One region of the Lysinibacillus sp. UGB7 genome, then DNA from elsewhere that is predicted to be linked to it. Evidence: riboswitches for the same ligand, from Rfam matches in the RefSeq annotation. Region 1 holds a riboswitch; the other holds the start of a gene.
What was found. A riboswitch is a leader RNA that binds a small molecule or an ion and turns the genes downstream of it on or off. The one in region 1 is predicted to bind cyclic di-GMP.
Positions count from the first base shown of each region.

Region 2: another riboswitch for cyclic di-GMP. It lies ahead of ACOMCU_RS18675 (hypothetical protein); the one in region 1 lies ahead of ACOMCU_RS06220 (bifunctional folylpolyglutamate synthase/dihydrofolate synthase).

Region 1 covers NZ_JBMGUV010000004.1:189,790-194,831, forward strand. The annotation lists gene ACOMCU_RS06215 (bifunctional folylpolyglutamate synthase/dihydrofolate synthase) at 1-716, opposite strand, end outside; gene ACOMCU_RS06220 (bifunctional folylpolyglutamate synthase/dihydrofolate synthase) at 713-2,005, opposite strand; cyclic di-GMP riboswitch class I at 2,174-2,274, opposite strand; gene ACOMCU_RS06225 (valine--tRNA ligase) at 2,390-5,035, opposite strand.
Region 2 covers NZ_JBMGUV010000022.1:85,559-90,600, reverse strand. The annotation lists gene ACOMCU_RS18685 (trypsin-like peptidase domain-containing protein) at 1-406, shown strand, start outside; gene ACOMCU_RS18680 (methyl-accepting chemotaxis protein) at 829-2,523, shown strand; gene ACOMCU_RS18675 (hypothetical protein) at 2,603-3,292, opposite strand; cyclic di-GMP riboswitch class I at 3,600-3,684, opposite strand; gene ACOMCU_RS18670 (hypothetical protein) at 3,906-4,100, opposite strand; gene ACOMCU_RS18665 (DUF1456 family protein) at 4,402-4,899, opposite strand.

The sequences.
Region 1 (5,042 bases):
AAACCGTTTTCATCATTCGTATAACACTCACCATGCTTCGTATGCTCTACATTAAATTGATGACCTAGTTCAAGAACAGTCGCTTGTTTCATACGTGCTTTTTCATAGATAACTGCCTTCGCTTCAAGCGGTAGATCACCGATAATAACAGGCTGGTGCTGCTTAATAATACCTGCTTTATGATGAGCAATACTCTCAATAGTATTACCTAAATAGGTCGTATGCTCTAACGCGATGCTCGGAATAATCGAAACAATTGGCGTCACCACATTCGTACTATCCAATAAACCACCCATCCCTGCTTCGATTATAGCCACATCCACATTACTATTAACAAAATGTAAAAATGCCGCAGCAGTAAGGAGCTCAAAATCTGTTAACTTACCACTCAGTCCCGCTAATTGCATTTGTTGAAACACCCGGTCCATCTCTTCAGCTGAAATAGGTCGATTCGCTACTTGAATTTGGTCATGAACATCTAAAATGCAAGGAGACATAAATTTGCCAACACGTAATCCATGTTCCTTTAAAATTGACTCTATGAATGTAAGTGTTGAGCCTTTGCCGTTCGTGCCAGCTAAATGGACAATTTGCAGATTTTTCTCTGGACTGCCCACAAGCGCCAATGCTTCTTCAATCGCAGCAAGACCTGGTTTGATGACATCATCGCTTTTTACAGCCCACTTTTCTTTATAAATATCAAATTTCGGAATCATCGCTCTTCCTCCTGTAGCCATTGTCGCACTTCAGCTATGAAATAGAGCGAACCTGTAATGACCACAATATCTTGTTCCTTCTTTTTTTGTATAACTGCACGGACCATATCCCGCCAATTTTCACTATATTCCTTATCGGGATGTTGTGACAAAGCAGCTAATTTTACTGCAGGCATAGCATTCGGTAGGTCTATTTGTGTAAATGACATAGCTGTTGCAACTGCATCCATTAAAGCAATACTATGCGCATGATCTTTATCAGATAACGCTGCGTAAATAAACCCATAATGTTGATTGGGATATACAACTTGTAGTGTGTGAATTAGAGCAGCTGTGCCTTCTGAATTATGGGCGCCATCTAGTACTATATTGTCGGTAAATTGTTCAAAGCGGCCTGGCCATTGCGCTTTTTGCAATGCATGAAGTATGGATGTCTGTGATACTTCAAGATGTCCCTTTTCCTGTAATAATAGTATAGCAGTGATTGCCAGGCTTGCATTAGCTACTTGATGTGGTCCAGCCATTTTCAACTGAATATCGTTTATCTCAACATCGGCTTTGCGGTAACTAAAGTGCTGCATAGCAACTTCTTGCTTATTTGCATTTACGATAAAGTCCTTTCCAATAACGTGACATTCAGCATGACGTTCTAGTGCAGCTTGTTTAATAACTGCAAATGCCTCGCCATTTTTTACACCTACTACTACAGGCACGCCTTCTTTTATAATGCCTGCTTTCTCAAAGGCTACTTTCGCAAAAGTATCTCCTAAAAACGCTGTATGCTCCAATGAAATGGTCGTAATGATTGACACTAGTGGCGTAATAACATTCGTTGCATCTAAGCGGCCACCAAGACCCGTTTCAATAAGTGCAAAATCAACGGCTTCCTCCGCAAAATACTGGAACATGATAAGTGTTACGACCTCAAAAAAACTAGGATAGTCCCCATCATAATTCGTCTCAACGATTGCAGCAATGTTGTTCATATACCTTAAAAATTGTGCGTCTGGAATCTGTTTTCCATTAATAGTCATTCGTTCATTGACACACTCTAAATGTGGAGATGTAAAAGTCCCTACAGTGTATCCAGCCTCTATTAATATTTCCCGCATCATAGTTACCGTTGAACCTTTGCCGTTTGAACCTGCGATATGAATCGTTTGTAGCTTTTCCTGTGGATTATCCAAACGTGCTAAAACTTCGCGCATCATAACGAGTGGCGCACGCTTATGGTCTACTGCCTTTAATGTAAAAATAAAATCTGTACAAGCTTTCATCGATGAAAACACAAGAAACACTCCCTCTAACTGCGATATCTCTATTTTAGTACAAAAGGTGCCTGGCACCCACACAATTCGTACACAATTTAAAAACACACAGAAAATCACTACTAAAGTGTGTTTGTGTGTGTTTTACAAGTTACTATGAAAGGCATAGATTTTATAAATATCTCATCAATTGGCAACCAGGCCATCCTAGCATGAAAGATTGTATATCTCTTCGCTTTAGACCCTAGGTTTTGCATTCCACCCTTTTGAATGGTTTGCCTTCACTTATTATACTAATCATTTTAAATCCTACTATTTAATTTACCCAAAATCATTATGTACCTTTTGATTCAAAAAAAGAAAAAACAATGGATGACTTTATTCGTCATCCACTGCCTTATATGATTACATATTTTTTAGTTCTTCTAAGCGTTTTAATACTACAGCATGTTTATCTTCATAGTCTGCTAATTTTTCACGTTCTGCATTGACTAAAACTTCTGGGGCTTTTGAAACAAATTTCTCATTTGACAACTTACCACTAACAAGCTTCACTTCTTTTGCCCATTTTTCTAATTCTTTTTCTAGACGGTTGATTTCTTCTTCTAGGTTAATGAGACCTACAAGTGGAAGGAATAGCTCAGCACCAGTCACGACTGCTGTCATAGCTTGATCAGGAGTCTCTAAGCCTTCACCGATTGTTAACGACTCAGGGTTACAGAATTTTTCAAGATATGCTTTATTTGCTTCAAGAACGGCAACCGTAGCTGCATCCTTTGCAGAAATGAATAATGGTACTTTTTTGCTCATTGGCGTATTTACTTCCGCACGTATATTACGCACTGAACGTATAATATCCATAAGGAGCTTCATATTGTCCGCTTCATCCGCAAAATGAAGATCCGTGCGTACAGTTGGCCATGCAGCCACTGTAATAGACTCACCTTCATGTGGTAAGTGTTGCCAGATCTCTTCCGTGATAAATGGCATAAATGGATGTAATAGACGCATTGTTTGATCTAATACGTAAGCTAAAATAGAACGAGTAGTTTTCTTCGCTGCTTCATCTTCACCATTCATTGGTAATTTCGCCATTTCAATATACCAAGAACAGAAATCATCCCAGATGAAATTGTAAAGCTCGCGGCCTACTTCACCGAATTCATATCGCTCAGCAAGCGATGTCACACGTTCAATTGTCTCATTTAAACGAGTTAAGATCCATTTATCGGCCACTGATTTTTCGCCAGTTAAGTCGATTTCATCATATGTCATGCCGTCCATATTCATTAACGCGAAACGAGAAGCATTCCAAATTTTATTAGCAAAATTCCAAACTGATTCTACTTTTTCTGTTGTATAACGTAAGTCTTGCCCTGGTGATGAACCTGTTGCTAAGAAGTAACGTAACGAATCGGCACCGTATTTTTCAATAACGTCCATTGGATCTACACCGTTACCTAGCGATTTACTCATTTTACGACCTTCTCCATCACGTACTAAACCGTGGATTAATACGTCTTTAAATGGAAGTTGATCAGTAAATTCAATACCTTGGAAGATCATACGAGATACCCAGAAGAAAATAATGTCATAGCCTGTTACAAGCGTACTTGTTGGGTAGTAACGCTTATACTCTTCATTTGCCTCGTCTGGCCAACCCATTGTACAAAATGGCCATAGTGCAGCTGAGAACCATGTATCTAAGACATCTTCATCTTGCGTCCAATGTTCTGCGTCTGCTGGTGCTTCTTTACCCACATAAATTTCACCCGTTTCATTGTGATACCAGGCTGGAATTTGATGGCCCCACCATAATTGGCGTGAAATACACCAGTCACGGATATTTTCCATCCAGCGAGAATATGTGTTTTCAAAGCGAGCTGGAACGAAATTCACTTTGCCTTCTTCGTCTTGTTGTAGCGCTAATGAAGCATCAGCAAGTGGTTGCATTTTAACAAACCATTGTGCTGAAAGATACGGCTCTACAACAGCACCAGAACGTTCAGAGTGACCTACTGAATGCATATGCTCTTCGATGTTGATTAACACACCAGCCTCTTGTAAGTCGGCAACAATTTGCTTACGGCATTCAAAACGATCCATTCCGTTATATTTGCCAGCGAGCTCATTCATTGTCCCATCTTCGTTCATCACAAGAATGCGTTCTAAGTGATGACGGTTGCCGACCTCAAAGTCGTTAGGATCATGGGCTGGTGTCATTTTTACTACCCCAGTACCAAATTCCATATCTACGTAGTCATCTGCTACGATTGGAATTTCACGGCCAATGATCGGTAGAATAACTGTTTTTCCAATTAAATGTTGGTAGCGCTCGTCTTTCGGATGAACCGCAATGCCTGAGTCACCTAGCATTGTTTCTGGACGTGTTGTCGCTAATTCCACGTATCCTGAACCATCTGCTAATGGATATTTCATATGGTAGAATGCACCTTGAACATCTTTGTAGATAACTTCAATATCTGATAACGCTGTTTTTGCAGCAGGATCCCAGTTAATAATACGTTCACCACGATAAATTAACCCTTTTTCATATAATTGAACGAATACAGTTTTAACAGCATCCGATAGGCCTTTGTCGAGTGTGAAACGCTCACGAGAATAGTCTAACCCTAGGCCAAGCTTCGCCCATTGTTGACGGATATGTCCTGCATACTCTTCTTTCCATTCCCATGTTTTTTCGAGGAATTTTTCACGTCCTAAATCATAACGTGTAATACCGTCTTCTCGCAGTTTGGCCTCCACTTTTGCTTGTGTTGCAATCCCAGCGTGGTCCATACCCGGCAACCATAGTGCATCATAGCCTTGCATACGCTTCATGCGAGTTAAAATATCTTGTAAAGCTGTATCCCACGCATGACCAAGGTGCAATTTCCCTGTTACGTTCGGTGGTGGGATAACGATTGAATATGGCTCTTTCCCACTGTCTGGTTGTGCTTCGAAAAATTTACCTTGTAACCACCATTCATAGCGCCCCGCTTCAATTGACTGTGGATCGTATTTCGTTGGCATTGAAATGTTTTCTGTCATCTTGACT
Region 2 (5,042 bases), on a different contig from region 1:
TGAAAATGATACGCAAGAATATCTTACAGATCATTTTATTAAATATCATCAGCTATATGACTTGGCAATTATTAAAGTGGATAAAGACTGCTCACCACTCACGTTAAAAACTGATGACAATTTAGTTAGAGGCCAAAAGATTGTTGCTATAGGTAGTCCATTAGGGTTATTTAATTCCTTTTCCGATGGCATCGTATCAGGCTTCAGAGACCTTGATAGCATTCCCATGATACAATTCACTGCCCCTATTTCTAACGGAAGCTCTGGCGGTGCGCTGTTGGATATGTTTGGAAGGCTAGTTGGCCTAATAACTGGTGGTTTTGATAGAGGACAAAATTTAAATCTAGCAGTACCTTCCGATAAAATATATGAATTTGCACAAAACTTTATTGAACATACGAACTAGCTTATTGTTCTAGAGGCTAACCAACTTACACGTGCAAATCACACCCGAAACATGAAAATAATATGTACCTTTAACTTAGGGTGCTGTCCAATCAGCTTTGGACAGCATTTTTATTTAGAAAGTTTTAATCATCTCGTTTTCTCTATTGTTATTTAGCTAAAATTAGAGGTGAGAATTTTCACATTAGTTTACTTAAATACATTGCAATCGACATACCACTACATACATTTAACTATAAAATAGAAGTTAGCGATCTTAACTTTCTAAAGCTTTATACTAAAAAAACTATTTTTAAAATTCCGATTAAAAAGTCTTATTTTTCTATAAAAATAGGTATAAAATAATAATTGTACTATAACAATTAAAAATTTTAATTTTAAAGCTCCTCATTATTTTATGGAGCAATTAAAGGATGGGAAAAAATGATTGGTTTGTTTCAATTCAAAACACTCAAAGCTCGTATTTTAAGTGCATTTATCGTCTTGTTAAGTCTAGTAATATGTTTTACAAGCTACACCTATATTTCTAATAATAAGATGGAACAACAAGCAAAAGAACTTATTGAAGAACATTTGGCTGTATTAACAGCTAGTAAAAATTTAGCGATGTCTACGAGTGTCCGGCTATCTGCAGCCTTAAGCTATGTTGTATCAGGAGAGGAACAATACATAGATACTTTTAATGAGTACCGTCAAATTGCTGAAGAAAGCAACCGCATTATTGAACAGTACGACAATGGCACTGAACGTGGAAAAATAGTAGAAATGTCTCGCGAATGGAGCAATCGAGTAAATAGTGAAGTATTTGATGTCTATAAAAGTGGCAATAAACAATTAGCATTAGATAATTTAACTGCTATCAATCATCTTGTAACTGAAGTACGAAAAGGCTATGAAGGATTAGCAACTAAACGCGCTGAGGATATTACAGCAATCGGCAATGAGGTTGTCTCAACAAGCTCAAACAATAAAACAATTGGCGTAATTGTCAATACACTATTGACAATAGTAGGAATCCTAATAGCCATTAGTACAGCAAGCCGCATTTCTAAACCTATTAAAGTTGTCTCAAACCGCATGAGGGAATTAGCTGATGGAAATTTACGAAACGCCCCACTGCCAATCACTCATCGAGATGAAATTGGCCAATTAATGCTTTCAGCAAATGAATTGAATGAGCAACTAAACACAACGATAAGCACTATTCACTCTGTATCAGAGAATGTGGCGGCTAGTAGTGAAGAACTGGCTCAATCTTCAAATGAGGTCCAAACAGGTACGGAGCAAATTACCGTTACGATGCAAGAACTGGCTTCGGGAACAGAAACACAAGCATCAACCGCCGGCGATTTAGCAGAAACAATGACAACGTTCCAACGCCGCATTCAGGACACAACACAAGAAGGCAAGGAATTACAAGAGCATTCAGTACATGTACAAAGCTTAACTACTACAGGAAAAGATTTAATGGTACGTTCAACGCAACAAATGGCTACGATTAATGAAATTGTATTAGATTCAGTGAAAAAAGTAGAAGGCTTAAACGAGCAATCTGCTGAAATTTCAAAACTTATTTCTGTTATTGATGAGATTTCAAACCAAACAAATTTACTTGCGTTAAATGCAGCAATCGAGGCAGCACGTGCTGGAGAACATGGAAAAGGCTTTGCCGTTGTTGCCGATGAAGTACGCAAGCTTGCAGAACAAGTACAGTTCTCTGTGACGGACATATCAACCATTGTTAATCGTATTCAAAGTGAAACAGGCCATGTGACAAATTCCCTGCAATCAGGTTATGAGGAAGTAAAAGAAGGAACAGCACAACTAAATCAAACAAATGAAACATTCGATCATATTTCTGTTGCTGTCAAAGATATGATTGACAATATTCATGTCATTTCAGGAAATTTAAATCAAATTATGCAAAGTTCCGAATCTATAAATGTTGCTATTGATGAAATGGCATCTATTTCACAGGAATCTGCTGCTGGCGTAGAAGAAACTACAGCTACTGTTGAGGAAACAGCAGCAACCATGGACGAAATTTCAAAAAGTGCAAATCAGTTGGCAAATATGGCGGAAGAGCTAAACACACAACTACAGAAATTTAAAATTTAAAAAACAGGGCTGTCTCGAAATAGTCTTTCGAGACAGCCTGTTTATTTTTCATGGAAATGGTCTTCAAAAACAAATTATTTCATTGCCAATTTCGAATAGGTACTCTTTCAAGTTCGTAACGCTTGATAATGATACTTATCTTTCTATACCACTGCTCGCATAACTCCAATGCTTCACTATATGCATCCTCTTCTCTTGATATCGGTTTGCTATTTGTCATAAATACATATTCTAAAACGGGTGTCGATAAATTATCCACCACTATTTTTAAAGCTAGTTGAGATACTGTATCATCAGATTCTTCCTCTACCTCTTCTGTGTCCCCTGAAATAATTTGCTCTCCATCAATTAATGACCCACTTAATAATCCATTTCTAGTACTAGCAATTATAATATTGTCATCCTCTACTATAGAAACTTCGTATATTTTATTAAACTGTATTTCTTTCTTCGTCACTTCTGCTTCCCAATCTTCTTTTTGAGCAAGCAAAAGTGTATTCGTTGGTTCGTTTAATAAGAGCGCCTGTAAGCAATCACTCGATATTGTGCATTGGGTATGCGGAATATTCATTAATTCCTCTTCACTTTCTCTTTTCATTTCAGCATTCCTTCTGAAAGACCTAACTTTCCCCTTAACATAACGAAATGCTCCTACCGTAAATAAGCTCAATCCAATAATGAAATAGCTACCTCTTACTATAGCTGCTTCCATTGCATTTGCTAGCATCAAATAGATAATACCTAATACCAGTAGAAAAAAGGTTTTCACAAAAATCCCACCTTAAGAAAAATAATAGATAGGAAAAAACATCTATTTAATAGAAATCTTATTCACTAGAAACACTTTTCATTCTTAACTCATGTGGAATTTAAGGCAAGTAAATAAAACAACACAAGAACATCACTTACGTCAATGTTCTTGTGTTGCTTAAATAAAAAGAGTATTGGCGTGTGCACGAATAGCATGCAACATCAATTGGAGTGTTCCATTAGTTGTGCACAATAAAAACCCATTTCAAAAAGAAATAGGCTACAAAAGAATATACACTAGCAATAATTTCTTATAATTAGCGATCTTTGGCAACCCAGCCGTCATAGCATTAATGCTTTAGACCTGTAGCTTTGCGTCTCTACTCTTCAGTAGATTCGCCTATCATTACAAACTTTAATTAACATAATAGGTAAAATCAGTAAATATAACTATATAAAAATACACATATTTTATCACTAGTTTACTCCAACTTTACAAACAGTGAAAACATTACTATTTTATTATCTGTATCGAAACAAAAATAAAAGCAGCTAGAACGAATTTATTATTCGTTCTAGCTGCTCTATTTATTTTTTGCTTTTCACTTACCCCTAAGTGATGAAGCAAGAATTTATACATTTTGCATGACAAGTAATACGGATGGTATGAAAGATAGCGCAAAAACAGACACATACCATAACGAAGTACGGCGTAATGAAAAACGAACCTGTTTTTTTTCAGCATAGAAAATATCCAACATAACCGCAACTATAAGTGGCGTACTCACACATGCAATAGCAATAAGAATAATATCAAAATAGATCATAAAGCACCCCTCTATTCGTGAACATTTACTTTCCCCTTTTGTGACAACTTTGTGTCAACTTAAGTGTACACAATTTCGTCACAATTTGTCAACGGTCTCAAGAACAATTTTTAAATTCTTTGTTGTTACAACTGCCTGTTATAACACTTACTAAATAATGGTTATCATATTTATGGTGATACAATATGATTTATAGCAACACAAAAGGAGCTGTCTCAATGGGTGAGATAGCTCCTTTCTTAATTGAATTTGCAATAAATTTCCCCGCTCAACTCAGCTGATACATCTAGCTGCGTCTTTTTTAACCTCTATATTTCATCGTTAAGCCTTTTAAGAAGTTTCTCACAAATCGATCGCCACACTCTTTGTAGTTGCGATGACTTGGATTTCTTAAAATAGCGCCTAGTTCACCTTTAGATACCGTGACGCCACCTTCATATAAAATCTCAAGCATATCTTCACTTGTTAGTGCTAGTGCAATTTTGACTTTCTTTAATAGCATATTATTAGGACTTTCTGTAGTCTTAACAGGCACTGCTGGACTTACTGCTTGACCAGGTTTTGGTTGTTGAGGCCCTCTTTTAAAAATTATAAAACCGTTTAAAAATGCTTCGAACATTTTATTATTACATTTAATGAAATTTTCGGGTGCTTCTTCCTCATCCTTCACTTTCATCAGCATGTTCAATACATCCTCTTTTGTAAAGCTCATACCGCCTAGTTCAAAAATTTCTACCATCTCTGTATTTTTTATATCTAATGCGTATCTTAAACGAATCAACATATCATTATCCGTCATCTAAAACCCTCCTGATTTTTCCATTGAAACCGCAACTTCACTCTATGTGAAATGAATACTAGGCTTAATTATAACAGAGGTAATTGCATTTTTAAGCTAACTAACTATTTTAAATTCACGCAATTAGATATTACCTGGCTTTC